DNA from 2 places in the Streptomyces sp. NPDC030798 genome. Region 1 is predicted to be linked to the other one. Evidence: riboswitches for the same ligand, from Rfam matches in the RefSeq annotation. Region 1 holds a riboswitch; the other holds the start of a gene.
The links. A riboswitch is a leader RNA that binds a small molecule or an ion and turns the genes downstream of it on or off. The one in region 1 is predicted to bind S-adenosylmethionine.

Region 1 (4,559 bases):
GTGCAGCGCCATCGCGTCGTGGCGGTCGGCAGGGGAACCGTCATCGTGCCTGTTCGCTTCCTTCTCGCATCGGTCCGCGCCGCAACCCGGCGCGTCTGGCTCGTAACCCTACGGCCTGCGGGCTCTTCGCCGCCCGTGTGTCCACGGCGGCGAGGCGGTCTGTCAGCTTGCATCCCGTTACGTCATGCTCTGTAGTCATGATCAGTACGTGGAGCACGGCGGCCGGAAGGGCACTCAGGGCGGTGCGGGGCGGCCCGGCACCGGTGACGTACGGCCTCATCGCCCTGTGCTCCCTGATCTTCGTCCTGGGTCCGGCCTCGGGGCTCACCCCGGCGTACGGCTCCGGCGACGGGCTGCTCGCGGCACAGCGCGCGTACTTCCGGCGCTGGGGGGTGGTGCCGGCCGAGCTGTTCGAGGGGTCCGCCCGGCAGGCGCTCACCCCGGCCACGGCCCTGTTCGTGCACGGCAGCTGGGTGCATCTGCTCGGCAACATGCTCTTCCTCTTCGTCTTCGGGGTGATGACCGAGGAACGGATGGGCCGGGTGGAGTTCACCCTCTTCTACGTCGGCTGCGGATACCTGGCCCTGCTGGGCTACGCGGCCGCCAACGCCGCCTCCGAGCAGTCGCTGGTCGGCGCCTCCGGGGCGATCTCGGCGGTCCTCGGAGCGTTCCTGTACCTGTTCCCGCGCGCCCGTGTCACCAGTCTCCTCCCCTTCCTGTTCTTCCTGCCGCTGCGGTTCCCGGCGTGGGTCGTGCTGCCGTTCTGGGCAGGGCTGCAGTGGATGGCGGCCGGGCGCTCCGGCCAGGGGCCGGGGGTGGCCTACCTGGCGCACCTGGTGGGGTTCGGACTGGGGTTCTGCTACGCGTGGGCGCGATTCCGTACGACTAGAGTGAAAGCCGCCCCAGCTCCGGCCACCGAGGGAGAGAAGCAGCCGTGATCACCGCGATCGTTCTGATCAAGACCAGCGTGGACCGGATCCCGGAGATCGCGGAGCAGATCGCTTCGCTGGATTCGGTGAGCGAGGTGTTCTCCGTCACCGGTACGTACGACCTGATCGCGATGGTGCGGGTGCGGGAGCACGAGGACCTCGCCGAGGTGATTCCGGGGCGGATCAGCAAGATCCCCGGGGTGGAGGGCACGGACACGCACGTGGCGTTCCGGACGTACTCGCAGCACGATCTCGAGGCTGCGTTCTCCATCGGGCTGGATTCCTGACCGCCTGAGCGCCCGACGGCCCAAGCGTCTGCGGGGCGCGGTTCGCCCGCGGGTGCCCCGCGCCCCTCGGGGTCGGTCAGCCCACCGCCGGGACGCAGCGGCCGTTCTCCGTGTGGTACGTCCACTTCGCGCCGTGGGCGATCAGGTGCTTGGTCGCGTTGATGAACCGGTCCACGTGTTCGTCGGGGGTGCCCGCGCCGAAGCTGAGGCGGATGGCGTTCAGGGACTTCTCGCCGGGGGCCGCCTCGGGGGCGCCGCAGGTGCCCTGGGTCTGGGGGTCGGTGCCGAGGAGGGTGCGGACCAGGGGGTGGGCGCAGAAGAGGCCGTCGCGGACGCCGATGCCGTACTCGGCGGAGAGGGCGGCGGCGAAGTGGGAGCTGTTCCAGCCCTCGACCACGAAGGAGATCACGCCGACCCGGGGGGCGTCGTCGCCGAAGAGGGACAGCACCTTCACCTGCGGGACCTCGGCCAGGCCCGCGCGCACCTTGGTGATCAGGTACTGCTCACGGGCGACCAGGGCGTCCCAGCCGGCCTCGGTGAGCGCCTTGCAGGCCGAGGCGATCGAGTAGGCGCCGATCACGTTCGGGGAGCCGGCCTCGTGCCGGGCGGCGCTCTCGTGCCACTCCACGGCCACCGACCCGTCCTCGCGCCGGGTGACCTTGCGGCTGGCGCCGCCGCCCGCCAGGTACGGCTCGGCCGCGACCAGCCAGTCGGCGCGGCCGGCCAGCACACCGGAGCCGAACGGGGCGTACAGCTTGTGGCCGGAGAAGGCGATCCAGTCGACGTCCAGCTCCCGCACCGACACCGGGTGGTGCGGGGCGAGCTGGGCGGCGTCCAGGACGATCCGGGCGCCGTGGGCGTGCGCGGCGGCGGCCAGTTCACGCACCGGCCACAGCTCGCCGGTAACGTTGGAGGCGCCGGTGACGCAGACCAGGGCCGGGCCGTGACCCCCCTCGATCGACACGGCGCGGTCGGCGAGAGCGCGCTCCAGGGTCTCGACGGCCTGCTGCGGGGTGCGCGGCGCGTCGAGGCAGGTGACGCGGTCCTCCGGCCAGGGCAGCAGGGAGGCGTGGTGCTCGGTCTCGAAGACGAAGACGCGGCAGTCGGCGGGCAGGGCGCGGGCGAGCAGGTTCAGGGAGTCCGTGGTGGACCGGGTGAAGACGAGCTGGTCGTCCTCGCGGCAGTCCAGGAACCGCGCGACCGTCTTCCGGGCGTTCTCGAACAGGTCGGTGGAGAGCTGGGAGAGGTAGCCGGCGCCGCGGTGGACGCTGCCGTAGTAGGGCGCGTAGGCGGCCACGTCGTCCCAGACGCGCTGCAGGGCGGGGGCGCTGGCCGCGTAGTCGAGGGCCGCGTAGGTGACTTCGCCGCCGGTGACGAGCGGGACGGTGACATCAGCGCCCAGAACGGGCAGCGGGGCACAAATGGTCCGGGTGGCGGCAGCGGTGGGGACAGACATGGCGAACTCCTGTGAGAGGCACGGTGAATCGCCGCGCGAGCGGGTACGGCTCGAGCACGGAGAAAGAAGAAAGGGGTGTGCGGAGGCGGGGCTCTACGCCCTATCGCATTCGCTTGCTCACAGAAGGCTCCCTCAACGACCAGGACCCCTGGTGTGCGAGGGGTCCGCGCTTGCCGTAGACCTCGCTGCCTACGACCTGGTCCTCACCCGGGGCACCCCGCCACGGACGGAGGGTTGCCGGACAGCCGGCCGGGGCCGAATGGCTGTCACTCATGACCTGGACAGGAACGTACGTGAAGTGATCGCGGTCCCGCAACTCGTGTCCGGATCGCGGGACCGCACCCGCGCCGTCAGGCGTTGCTGGCGGCCACCCAGCGCTCGAGCGCCCGCTTGGCCGCGCCCGAGTCGATCGACTCCGCCGCCTTGTCCATGCCGGCCCGGAGCTGCTCGGCCAGCGTCCCGGGGCCCGGGTCGAGGGCGACGAGCGCCGCGGCCGAGTTCAGCAGTACGGCGTCCCGGACCGGGCCGGTCTCGCCGTCCAGGAGCCTGCGGGCGACCTCCGCGTTGTGCGACGGGTCGCCGCCGCGCAGGGCCTCGACGGGCACCAGCTCGATACCGACGTCGCGCGGGTCGAAGGTCTCCTCCGTGACCTTGCCGCCCCGGACGACCCACACGCGGGACGTGGCGGTGGTGGTCAGTTCGTCGAGGCCGTCGTCACCGCGGAAGACCAGGGCGGAGTTGCCGCGTTCGGCGAAGACACCGGCGACGACCGGCGCCATGCGCGGATCCGCCACCCCGACCGCCTGGGCCCGCACCTGGGCGGGATTGGTCAGCGGGCCGAGGACGTTGAAGACCGTGCGGATGCCCAACTGGCCGCGAGCGGCGCCTGCATGGCGCAGCGCCGGGTGGAACTTGATGGCGAAGCAGAAGGTGATCCCGGCCTCCTGTGCCACCTCGGCCACCCGGGCCGGGGTCAGCTCCAGGTTGACGCCCAGCTTCTCCAGAACGTCCGAGGCTCCGGACGCCGAGGACGCGGCCCGGTTGCCGTGCTTGACGACCGTGGCGCCCGTGCCGGCGACGACGATCGCCGACATGGTGGAGATGTTGACGGTCTTGGCACCGTCGCCGCCGGTACCGACGACGTCCACCGTCCGCCCGGGCACCTCGATCACGTTGGCGTGCGCGTACATCGCGCGCACGAGACCGTTGATCTCCTCGACGGTCTCGCCCTTGGCCCTGAGGGCCACCACGAAGCCGGCGATCTGGGCGTCGGTGGCCTCGCCGCGCATGATCCGGTCCATCGCCCAGGCCGTGGCATCCGCGCTCTGGTCGCGGCCGTACAGCAGGGCGTTCAGTACCTCGGGCCAGGAACGGCCCGCCGCGGTGTCGCCTCCAGCGGGGGTCACAGCGCTCATCAGCCGCTCCTGGTGTCGTAGAAAAACGGTCCGATGCCACCCTATCCAGCCCCGGGCACGGCGAAGGGCCCCGTCCGCAAGCCGGACGGGGCCCCTCTGTGTGGCGTGGCGACGCGGGGATCAGTGGTGGCCGTGGCCGCTCGTGATCTCCTTGTACTCATCGACGGTCGGCTTCGGGATCTGGTTGTCCTCGCCGTAGTAGGCGTTGCTGAGCTTGACGCGCAGCTTCTCGGACGACTTCACCTTCCGCTCGACGCCGTTCTCGTCGACCGTCGGGCCGATCTCGGCCGGCTGGTACTGCTCGTGCGCGGTGAGCGTGTGCAGCTGCTCCTGGCTGAGCGGCTCGTGCACCTCGATGAACTCACCGTGCGGCAGCCGCTTGATGATGCCGGTCTCGCGGCCGTGCAGCACCTTCTCGCGGTCGCGGCGCTGCAGGCCCAGGCAGATCCGCTTGGTGACGAAGAACGCGATG
Region 2 (4,559 bases), on a different contig from region 1:
GCGGCCATCCGTTCGTCCACGTCGGCCCGGTGCGAGCGCTCGCGCAGGAAGTCCGCGTCCGCGCCCAGCCCGTGCACGCCGATCCGGGTGCCGGAGGGGATGCCGGGGCCGAGCACGGCGTGACAGCAGTCGGTGAAGGCGTCCGCCCACCGCCGGGTCAGGAATGCCGCCCGGTCCGCGCCGAGGATGCCGGTGAGCAGCTCGGCCGCGATGTCGTCGGGCAGCAGCCGGAAGTAGTCCGGCGGAGCCCAGGGGGTGTGGGAGAAGTGGCCGATGCGCAGGTCGGGGCGGAGCTGGCGGAGCATCCGGGGGGCGAGGGCCAGGTGGTAGTCCTGGACGAGCACCGCGGCGCCCTCGGCCGCCTCCTCGGCCAGGGCCTCGGCGAAGGCGCGGTTGTACGCCTGGTACGACGCCCACTGCCGGCGGAAACCGGCGTCGAACAGCGGCTCCAGCGGGGTCTGGTACAGCATGTGGTGGACGAACCAGAGCACGGAGTTGGCGATGCCGTTGTAGGCGTCGGCGTGCACGGCCGGGTCGATGCCGAGCATCCGCACGTGCTGCCCGCCGGTGTCCTCGGTGGGCAGCAGCCCGCCGCCGGCCCGCCGTACCGCCTCCCGGTCGCCGTCGCCGAGCGCGGCGCACACCCAGACCGCGTTGGCGTCCGGCCCGATGGCCGACAGCCCGGAGACCAGCCCGCCACCGCCCCGTCTGGCGTGCAGCGAACCTCCCTCGCGCACCTCATACGAAACCGGGCCGCGATTGGACGCGACCAGCACCTCAGCACCGTGCGTGGAAGCCATACGCCTCAACCTAGCCCGGCCCGGAAACGCTCAAACGTACGGCAAGCCCGGCAAGGGGGCTGTATACAGCCGTTCTCGCGCGTCCTCACGGTCCTCCGCCGCCCCTTCAGGCCACCCGCCGCGCCGCGTACTCCGCGATCTCCGCCATCGGCGGCCGCTCCTCCGTGTCCACCGAGTAGGTGCGCGGTTCGAAGCCCTCCGCGCCCCGCTCGAACTGGGTCAGGGTCGGCCGGATCAGATGGCCGCGGGCCAGCCGGAGCTGGGCCGTGCGGTAGATGGCCGCCGCCATGCGGCCGAGGGCCTGGCCGTCCTGGTGGCGGTGCTTGCGCACGCCCACGTCGACCTGGGCCAGCGCGTCCAGGCCCACCAGATGCAGCGCGTCCACCAGCATGCCCAGCTCCACGCCGTACCCCACCGGGAACGGAAGCTGCTCCAGCAGGGTGCGGCGGGCCGCGTACTCGCCGCCCAGCGGCTGGACGAACCCGGCCAGCTGGGGCCAGTGCATGTTCAGCAGCGGCCGGGCCATCAGTTCGGTGACCCGGCCGCCCTGCCCGGCGGTCCTGCCGGAGGCGGGCGCATCCAGCTCGGTGCCGAGCGGGCGGTCGTACATCGCCTTGACCAGGTCGACGTCCGGCTCGGTCAGCAGCGGCCCGACGATGCCGAGGACGAAGTCGGAGGAGAACTCCCTGAGATCGGCGTCGACGAAACAGACGATGTCCCCGCCGGTGACGAGCAGCGAGCGCCACAGCACCTCGCCCTTGCCGGGCACGGCCGGGATGCGCGGGAGGATCTCGTCGCGGTGGACGACCCGCGCCCCCGCGGCCGCGGCGACCGCCGACGTACGGTCGGTGGACCCGGAGTCGACGACGACGATCTCGTCGACCAGTGGAGCCTGCTCCATGAGGTCGTGGCGGATGACCGCGACGATGTCGCCGACCGTCTCCTCCTCGTTGAGCGCGGGCAGGACGACGGAGACGGACTGGCCCGTGCGCTGCTTGGCGGCCAGGACGCGGTGCAGCGGACGGTCGGCCACGGACCAGGAGCGGGTGGCCAACCAGCGCTCGACTTCTTCCAGCACGGTCTGCGGCTCCTCACTGTTCGTGATCACACACGGTGACTCCATGGGGTCCCCTTGTGATCCATCTCGCGGTTCGGACGACTATCTCAACTGTCCTGGCCTTCGGTTACAGTCTTGAACAACGCCGATGACCATCGCATGTCGGGGGTCGCCGGCGCCCACAACCGCATACAGCTCATCCAGAGGGGCAGAGGGACACGGCCCGATGAAGCCCCGGCAACCCTCCAGCCGGTACTCGTCTTCCGAGCGAGGCTCCCGGCTAGGGAAGGTGCCAAATCCGTCTCACGGCGAAGTGCGCCGTGAGGAAGATGAGGAGAAAGGGCCTCGCCTCCATGGCTGTGCAGACAGTTGCAAGCTCCAGCAATCCCACCGTCGACCTCGGCCCCGCCGCGGCCCTGAGCTGCCGCGAGTGCGGTCACCGGGTGCCCCTCGGACCGGTCTTCGCCTGCGAGGAGTGTTTCGGCCCGCTGGAGATCGCCTACGACTTCTCGGTCTACGACACCGAGGAACTGCGTGCGCGCATCGAGGCGGGCCCCGCGAACATCTGGCGCTACGCGCCGCTGCTGCCCGTCCCCGCCGACGTGGCCGGCAAGCCGAACCTGAACCCGGGCTGGACCCCGCTCGTCAAGGCCGACAACCTCGCCCGCGAGCTGGGCGTCTCCGGCGGCCTGTACGTGAAGGACGACTCCGGCAACCCGACGCACTCCTTCAAGGACCGCGTCGTCGCCCAGGCCCTGGAGGCCGCCCGCGCCTTCGGCTTCACCACCCTCTCCTGCTCCTCCACCGGCAACCTGGCCGGCGCGGTCGGCGCCGCCGCCGCCCGGGCCGGCTTCCGCTCCTGCGTGTTCATCCCGCACGACCTGGAGCAGGGCAAGGTCGTCATGGCCGCGGTCTACGGCGGCGACCTCGTCGGCATCGACGGCAACTACGACGACGTGAACCGTTTCTGCTCCGAGCTGATCGGCGACCCGGCCGGCGAGGGCTGGGGCTTCGTCAACGTCAACCTGCGGCCGTACTACGCCGAGGGCTCCAAGACCCTGGCGTACGAGATCTGCGAGCAGCTCGGCTGGCGGCTGCCGGACCAGATCGTCGTCCCGATCGCCTCCGGCTCCCAGCTCACCAAGATCGACAAGGGCCTGCAGGAGCTGATCAAGCTCGGCCTGGTCGAGGACAAGCCGTACAAGATCTTCGGCGCCCAGGCCGAGGGCTGCTCCCCGGTGTCCACCGCCTTCAAGGCCGGCCACGACGTCGTCCGCCCCCAGAAGCCGAACACCATCGCCAAGTCGCTCGCCATCGGCAACCCGGCCGACGGGCCGTACGTCCTCGACATCGCGCGCCGCACCGGCGGCGCCGTGGAGGACGTGACGGACGAGGAGGTCGTGGACGCCATCAAGCTGCTGGCCCGCACCGAGGGCGTCTTCGCGGAGACGGCGGGCGGCGTCACCGTCGGCGTCACCCGCAAGCTGCTCAAGGCCGGCGTCCTGGACCCGGCGAAGACGACGGTCGTCCTCAACACCGGCGACGGCCTGAAGACCCTCGACGCGGTGGCCGGCACGGGCCTCACCGCGACGATTCGTCCCACCCTCGACTCGTTCCGCGAGGCGGGGCTCGCCCAGTAGTCCCGTCCTGTCGTTGCGTCTGCGGGCCGGTGGGGGCTGGTCGCGCCCCGTGGGCGAAGCCGCACATCAGCCCAGCCCCGCGCCCTGGGGCGACACCCCGACCGGAGGTTTCATCGTGAGCGTGACCGTTCGCATCCCCACCATCCTGCGCACCTACACCGGCGGCCAGGCCGAGGTCAGCGCCGAGGGCGCGACCCTCGCCGAGGTCATCGAGAACCTGGAGAAGAACCACACGGGGATCGCCGCCCGCGTGCTGGACGACCAGGGCAAGCTGCGCCGCTTCGTCAACGTGTACGTCAACGACGACGACGTCCGCTTCGAGCAGGGCCTTCAGACCGCCACGCCGGACGGCGCCGGCGTCTCCATCATTCCGGCCGTCGCCGGTGGCTGACAGGCTGACCGAATGACCGATCATTACCTTCGGTAACACCGGTTACCGATTGTTCATCGAATGGCCTCCTCCGTGAGAGAAACGGAGGGGGCCATTCTGTGTGATTGAGCGCGGTACAGTTGGGGAACGCGTTCCGCGGCTGCGGGGCGCAAGCCCCGGATTCACGCCCGCACGCCCACAAGAAGTAGCCAAAATGCGTGGGTTTTCTGCGGCATTTGCGCGCTTTGTGGAGCCCGACTTGCCCCGAAGTCTGGCGAATTCTCCCCACATTCCGGATCGTTCTCGTCCAGAATTCTCGTCCGATTGACCTGTTGCAGACGGCAGTTGGACAGATACATTCAGCCGCGGTCGACGCGTTCCGGCGCACGCCCCCGACCAATGGGGGGTGAGGTCTGACCCGGGTCCGCGAAGTGCGGATCTGTGCAAGGGCCAGTAATAGGGGAGTTAGGCATGGCTCAGGGCACCGTCAAGTGGTTCAACGCGGAGAAGGGGTACGGCTTCATCGCGGTCGACGGTGGTGCGGACGTCTTCGTCCACTACAGCGCCATTCAGATGGACGGCTACCGCACCCTGGAAGAGGGCCAGCGGGTGGAGTTCGAGATCTCGCAGGGCCAGAAGGGCCCGCAGGCCGACATGGTTCGCCTCAGCGCCTGAACGTTTCTTGTACGAAG

Region 2: linked by a shared signal. The riboswitch ahead of thrC (threonine synthase) and the one ahead of ACZ404_RS17325 (aminotransferase class V-fold PLP-dependent enzyme) in region 1 are both predicted to bind S-adenosylmethionine.

What each region holds. Positions count from the first base shown of each region.
Region 1 is NZ_JBVIDR010000007.1:6,981-11,539, reverse strand. It holds gene ACZ404_RS17340 (hypothetical protein) at 1-44, opposite strand, end outside; gene ACZ404_RS17335 (rhomboid family intramembrane serine protease) at 198-938, shown strand; gene ACZ404_RS17330 (Lrp/AsnC family transcriptional regulator) at 935-1,216, shown strand; gene ACZ404_RS17325 (aminotransferase class V-fold PLP-dependent enzyme) at 1,293-2,672, opposite strand; SAM riboswitch class IV at 2,834-2,950, opposite strand; gene trpD (anthranilate phosphoribosyltransferase) at 3,023-4,087, opposite strand; gene qcrB (cytochrome bc1 complex cytochrome b subunit) at 4,208-4,559, opposite strand, start outside.
Region 2 is NZ_JBVIDR010000011.1:189,213-193,771, reverse strand. It holds gene ACZ404_RS25115 (alpha,alpha-trehalose-phosphate synthase (UDP-forming)) at 1-800, opposite strand, end outside; gene ACZ404_RS25110 (glucosyl-3-phosphoglycerate synthase) at 907-1,878, opposite strand; SAM riboswitch class I at 2,051-2,193, shown strand; gene thrC (threonine synthase) at 2,211-3,497, shown strand; gene ACZ404_RS25100 (MoaD/ThiS family protein) at 3,613-3,888, shown strand; gene ACZ404_RS25095 (cold-shock protein) at 4,339-4,542, shown strand.